2 linked regions of the Alloacidobacterium dinghuense genome follow. The protein of the gene in region 1 interacts with the protein of each later gene in a pairwise test. Links are inferred from orthologs where the notes say so. Each region holds a gene or a part of one and is shown on either strand. Other genes may lie near its edges.

Evidence for each region.
Region 2: the proteins of lysA (region 1) and H7849_RS01520 interact in binary tests that used the Escherichia coli proteins (3 or more experiments, as listed by UniProt). The link is inferred for Alloacidobacterium dinghuense from one-to-one orthologs.

The regions. Positions count from the first base shown.
Region 1 is NZ_CP060394.1:2,242,615-2,245,798, forward strand. Bases 109-2,970 are described here. They hold lysA (diaminopimelate decarboxylase), read right to left. Parts: upstream 2,248-2,970; coding sequence 970-2,247; downstream 109-969. Other genes in these bases: H7849_RS09080 (DinB family protein), read left to right, coding at 273-812; H7849_RS09090 (hypothetical protein), read right to left, coding at 2,322-2,807; H7849_RS09095 (alpha/beta fold hydrolase), read right to left, coding at 2,923-2,970. Outside these bases: H7849_RS09075 (carboxylesterase/lipase family protein), read right to left, coding at 1-69; more of H7849_RS09095, read right to left, coding at 2,971-3,184. UniProt on the Escherichia coli protein: Specifically catalyzes the decarboxylation of meso-diaminopimelate (meso-DAP) to L-lysine. Is not active against the DD- or LL-isomers of diaminopimelate.
Region 2 is NZ_CP060394.1:383,566-386,799, forward strand. Bases 285-3,196 are described here. They hold H7849_RS01520 (response regulator transcription factor), read left to right. Parts: upstream 285-1,351; coding sequence 1,352-2,041; downstream 2,042-3,196. Other genes in these bases: H7849_RS01510 (hypothetical protein), read right to left, coding at 285-673; H7849_RS01515 (Spy/CpxP family protein refolding chaperone), read right to left, coding at 716-1,204; H7849_RS01525 (ATP-binding protein), read left to right, coding at 2,050-3,196. Outside these bases: more of H7849_RS01510, read right to left, coding at 1-284; more of H7849_RS01525, read left to right, coding at 3,197-3,234. UniProt on the Escherichia coli protein: Response regulator member of the two-component regulatory system CpxA/CpxR which responds to envelope stress response by activating expression of downstream genes including cpxP, degP, dsbA and ppiA.

The sequences.
Region 1 (3,184 bases):
AGAGGCAAAAAGCGTGGCGCTGGCAGCGACAAGACACACAACTGCCGCACTTCGTAGAATCACCCGCATCCAGAAAACCCTTTCTTGAACTTGTTAGTTTTTCCAATGAAAAAACGTTATCACGCCTGATGGTCGATCGGCTCTCGCCAGCGTACGATCGGCTGACGTGGCTGCTGATCTACAAAAAAACAGCGCTTTATCAAAATTTTGAAGACATAGGTGTGCTGACACGAATAGTCTCCGGTCTGAATATGGTCGAGGAGACTTTGAGCATGAAAAGACTCATCGCGCTTGTGATGTTGTCGCTTTCTTTACACGCTTTCGCGCAGGATCAGTCCAAGGAGAAACCGATGACACTGAGAGGCGTTTTGCTGGAGCAGCTTAAAACGACGCACAACGTGGAAGACTGGTTTGTGCCGGCCAACATCGCAGTGCAAGGGCTCACGCCAGAGCAAGTGAACTGGAAGAGCAAACCCGATATGCACTCCATTGGAGAGCTCACGTATCACATTCTCTTCTGGGACAAGCAATCGCTGGCGAAGTTCAAAGGCGAGACGCCGGAGAAATTCAGCGGCAACAATGACGAGACCTTCACCAACTTTGACAGCAAGAAGTGGGATGCAACGGTCCGCGAACTCGACGCAGTGATGACGGAGTGGGAAAAGGCGGTCGAAAGCGCCGACGATAAGAAGCTGGCGGAATCGGCTTCTACCATTGCGCACATTGGCACGCACAATGCGTACCACATCGGGCAGATCGTTTCCATCCGCAAGGAACAGGGATCGTGGGACCCGGCCAAGGGTGTGAAGTAGATTCTGGTATCTGCTTTCCCACCCTTTCGCAAAAGAGCGAAAGGATGGGGCACCCTTTTTCGTGCTCGGAAGATAAAAGCAGATCCTTCCACTTCGCTACGCTCAGTGTCAGGATGACAGCGCCTTGACCGCTGGCTAATTATGCGTCGATACATCTTTAGATCTGTTCTGGCGCGAAGAGATCGTCCATCGTTTCGCGGCGGCGAATGAGTCGTGCTCTTTTGCCTTCGACCAACACTTCAGCAGGGCGCGGACGCGAATTGTAATTTGAGCTGAGTGAGAGTCCGTAGGCGCCAGCATCAAGGATTGCGACCAGGTCTCCCGGCTTCAGCTCGGGCAGTTCTCTGTCACGTGCGAAGAAGTCTCCTGTTTCACAAACGGGGCCGACGACGTCAACGACCTTCTTGCGCGCGCCTTTGCGCGGCATGACTGGCACGATGTCATGGTGCGCCTGATAGAGCGCGGGACGGATGAGGTCGTTCATGGCTGCGTCGGTGACGACGAAGGTTTTTTCACCGTTCTTTTTCACGTAGAGGACGCGTGTCAGCAGGGCTCCTGCCTGCGCGACGATGAAGCGTCCGGGCTCGAGGAGCAGCCGGAGATTTTCGATCGGCCGCAGCGACTTCAGAAGAGCCGTCGCGTACTGATGAATCTTTTCTTCAGGATTGAAGCTGTGATCGGAGTGGTATTCGATGCCGAGGCCGCCGCCTACGTCGACTGAAGTGATGGCCAGACCATCCGAGCGGAGATCGCGGATGAGTTGCGCGACGCGTTCCGCGGCGGCGCCGAAGGGATCGGCGCTGCGGATCTGCGAACCGATGTGGACGCTTGCCCCGCATGGATCGAGGTACTTTTGTTTTGCCGCCAATTTATAGACAGCTCGCGCCTGACGGATATCGATGCCGAATTTATGCTCGCGCAACCCAGTGGAGATGTAGGGGTGGGTCTCGGCGAATACGTCGGGATTGACACGCAGCGCGACTCGGGCGCGCTTGCGCAGCTTGCTGGCTCGCTCAGCGAGCAAGTCGAGTTCGGCGGCACTCTCCACGTTGAAGATGAGGATGCCCGAGCGGAGGGCCAGGTCGATCTCGGCTGCCGTCTTGCCGACTCCGGAGAAAACGACGCGCTCTGCGGCTTGTTTGTTGACGCGTAGAATGCGCTCCAGCTCGCCGCCCGAGACGATGTCGAAGCCCGCTCCGTGCTGATCGAGCAGTTTCAGAATCGCCAGCGCGGAGTTCGCTTTGACCGAATAGCAGACGAGATGCGGGATGGATGCGAATGCGCTGGTAAAGAGGCGCAGCCGGTGAAGGATCTGGCCGGCTGAATAGGTGTACAGCGGCGTGCCGAATTTTTTCGCAAGAGTTTCGAGGCTTACGCCATCGCAGGCTAGGGGAGAACTGGGATCAGGATGGGCAAAGGGGCGTGTCGAAATCAAGCGGCCTCAAAAAAAACGGGGAGTATTTCTTTGAGCCTAACTATCTTTCGAATCTGCGTCCAGCTTTGCGCGCACTATCGGCGCATCGTTGGAGGAGGCATGGGATATGCTGCGTATCGTCTGCGGCGGAAGAGCGCGATGACTCCATAGATGAGGAGCGCAACGAAAATGAACGGCAGCATGATGATGATGAATGGGAAGTTCACCGTGTCGCCGTTCACTGTGGCGTTGCCGGTTCGACGCAGCGGGCCGCCGAATACGACGCAATCACCGCCGATGCGGGACTGGTCGCCCATCGCAACATCGCCGAGAAATGAGACGGCATCGCCATTGATTTCGCCGTTGACGTGGATGCCTCCGAGAAAAGCTACGGCGTCTCCATTCACTTTGCCGTTGACGCGAATCGAGCAGAGGAAACAAACCGCGTCGTCGGCTTCGTCCGTGTCACTGATATCGATGTCATGCATGAAGGAAACACGGTCGGTGGATGCTTGCGCGCGCGGGATAAACAGTATGCCTAGCAAAATGGGAAAACAGAGATAGAGCCAACGGCGTGACATTGCTGCTCCTGAACTCGCTTTCGTGCTTGAACTTGCTTTCGTGCTTGCGGATCTGAACCTGCTGCGGAACCTGACTCTCGGTTGCCAGTACGCTATATCTTAGGCTTTGGTTCCCTTAACCAACAACTGAATCGAAGAAGCGCCGCAGGATCGGGCCGACGGTTTCGGGCTGCTCCCAGGGTGCGTAATGCCCTGCATCATGAAGAACATGGAACTCGGCCCCATAGCCGCCGTTGCGGATGGTTTCTGCGAGTAGCTTCATGTCTTCGACGGTGCTGCCGTAGTCTTCTGCGGCTGCGACGACACAGGCGGGAACACGAATGGTCTTCGCGGTCGCGACCGAGTCTGGGCGCGAAGCCAGTCCCTGCTGGATGGCG
Region 2 (3,234 bases), 1.9 Mb from region 1 along the record:
TACCCACTGTTAGATCGTTCGCGCCGTCCAATATATGTGCCCACGGAGCGTGCAATTGTTCAGCCGCAATATGTCTGGCAAGCATCGGCGATGACATGACGAGCACGTTCCAGGAATTTACATCCGGAGGCAACTGCGCCAGCCGGTTTAATAGGAGTGTGTCGGCTGACGCGTGTGCAGCATTGCGCTCCAACGCCTTCTTGACTAGCCACGGCGTTCCAAAGATCGCTATTCGGTCATTGAGAATCGCCATCCAGCGCGTATCCAGCATCTCTTGCTGTTCGCGCGCAAAGGGTTTCACAAGGAGTACCTTTTCACCCTCGTATTCGCTTGTTGCCAAGCCGTTCCGTGCTGCCGCGCGAAAGATGTATTCCCGATCGAAGCGACCTGCAACCAATAGCAGATGTTCTGTCAATTCTTCCCGTGAAGAAGATGCAGCGACCTCAATGACCTCATCGACTTCTCTATGAGCATCCACTCCAACCAAGGACACCCAATCGTAAAAATCGAGATTGTTGTTATGTGTGACTAGAAGCAAGCGGCCTTTTGAGCCTGGGTTGTGCGGGTCTTCGATACCCGCTACGATTTGGGCGCCGGCTGGAACTAGTGGCAGCAAGTTGCTGTCCAGAGGTGAAGCAAAGCCATGAATTGGAAGTGCGACAATCAAGGCCACGAAATAAGAGGATTTTCTAGGTAGCGAAAGCATTGGTTGTCCTCACTCTCTGCCTGAAGCACTGCCCAACCGGTCTGCCATTTTATCCAGTCGCAAGTGCCACCGTTTCTGAAGTTCATCTGCCTGGGTGCGCTGAACAGGGGTTAGCACCGATGTGTAGATCTTCGAGCTCAGCTGTTCTTTCTCAATGAGCAGCTTTGCAATGGTTGCGCCCTGGCGAGAGGCAATTTCCTGGACTTTGTCTACATCCTGATTTTCCTCGACTGTGGCTGCATCCATTTCTCTGACTTCGGCTGCAGCCTCGTGAACAAGCGCCGAGATTGTCGGACGTTCAGCCTGCCAGAGAGATTTGATCTGTGATATTTGCGTGTTGCTCAAATCCAATTCGTGTGCCACGTAGCCGAGAGGACCGGGATGGCGTAATCCGCGACCACACCACCCGTGCCAGCCTCGTGTCTCTGCTCGAACAATGGTGATACCAGTTACAACGAGCGCTAAAATTATGCTTGCCCAGATTACTTTTCGCTTCATATCAGGCACCTCTTCGCCACATTTCGATTCCAGCACTCAAGGCCCAAGCGTGCGATAAAGATTGGTTAAGCAGGGTAAAGTTTTGTAAAGGCTGGCGCTGTGGTCAGGGGGTTTGGACTAGTATCGAATCTGCGGTAGCTGCGCAGAATGGATCGAGTCCTTATCGTCGATGATGATGTCGAACTGTGCGAGCTCCTCTCCGAGCGTCTGAGCACCGAAGGTTTCGCAATTGAGACAGTGCAGGATGGTCCACACGGCCTTGAGCGGGCGCTATCACAGGAACATGCTCTTGTTGTCCTTGACCTGATGCTCCCCGGCATGGGCGGCCTCGATCTATTGCGCCGCCTGCGAGCGCGGTCTCCTGTTCCCGTGTTGATCTTGACTGCCCGGGGTGATGACATTGAACGGATTCTCGGGTTGGAGGTTGGAGCGGACGATTATCTGCCTAAGCCATTCAACGCACGAGAACTCATTGCACGCATTCGCGCGATTCTGCGGCGCACTCATCGCGTCAACGCGGCAGCCGATCCATTGATTGTCGGCGATATACGACTCGATCCCGCAAGGCACGAGGCCCGATTGCAAAGCTCTCTATTGAACCTGACCACCGTGGAATTTACGTTGCTCGAAATGTTGTTGCTGCATGCCGGACATGTCGTGACCCGCGAGCAACTCACGGAGACTGTGCTCGGCCGCAAGCTCGGCCCTTTCGATCGTGTCATCGATGTGCATATCAGCAATATCCGCAAGAAGCTTGGTTCGAACCATGGGGGTGAACGAATCAAAGCTGTCCGTGGCAGTGGCTATCTCCTCGTGGCGCGATCCGAGGCAGAATGAAGATCCCGATGCGTAGCCTTTTCCTAAAGATATTTCTCTGGTTCTGGGCGACAGCGATTGCTACAGGCATCGCGTTGATTATTACATTTGTCTTCGGCCCAGGAAGCGTTCCTTCGCGATGGCATTCGAGCTTGACGGACACTGCGCGATCATCCGGCATGATCGCGCTCGCAGAACTTGAACGGGGAGGCGTTCCAGCCGCATCGACTTACATCGAAAGGTTTGAACGCGATACGCAACTGCGAGCGTGTCTTTTTGATTTAAACGGACAACCCATCGCTGGAAAAGACTGCGGGACCTTTGCCGATATGAGGTCTCATGTAACAGCCACAGGAGCGTCCGACTTCGCTATCAAATACGGCATCGTTCGTGTTGCGTTGATACTCCCGGGCAGCGGCGCACGGGAGTATATTTTTGCCACTGAACTTCCTGCCGGACCTCGCGCCGCCTTGGGCGTCGATTGGGCAGCCATTGCCTTGCGATGGGGTGTCGCTTTGCTTGTCTCCGGAGGTATCTGTTACCTGCTCACCCGCTATCTCACTACGCCGATCCTGCACTTGCGAGAAGCATCTCAACAGCTGGCCGCCGGAGATTTAAGTACTCGTGCAACTGAGAAGATCGCGCGCCGGCACGACGAATTGGGAGCGCTGGTGCGCGACTTCAACGTCATGGCAGACCGCATCGCGGAGCTCGTCGCACGTCAACGTCAGCTCATCTACGATGTCTCTCATGAACTGCGCTCGCCATTAGCCAGGCTGAACGTGGCGCTCGATCTTGGACGCCGAAAAAAGGGGAACGATCCCGCCTTCGACCATATGGAACGTGACATCGAGCGGCTCAACGAGATGATCGGGCGATTGTTGACCATCGCGAGGCTTGATACCTCTGCAATCCCGGTTGAAATGGCAACAGTGAATGCAACCGAACTCGTATCTCAGATTGTTCATGACGCTGGATTCGAGTCGCAGAAACGGAATGTGGTTGTGACATTGAAAGCCCAGGAACAGCATTTCGTGCACGCGAATGCAGAGCTTCTGCACAGTGCGATCGAAAATGTAGTGCGAAATGCGATTCATTACACGGCAGACGGGACGACAGTCGAAGTCGCCCTTCAACGCGAGGAAATGGATGGCTCATGTTTTGTCTCCTTGACCATCCGTGATTACGGGCCTGGAGTTTGTGAGTCTGATCTC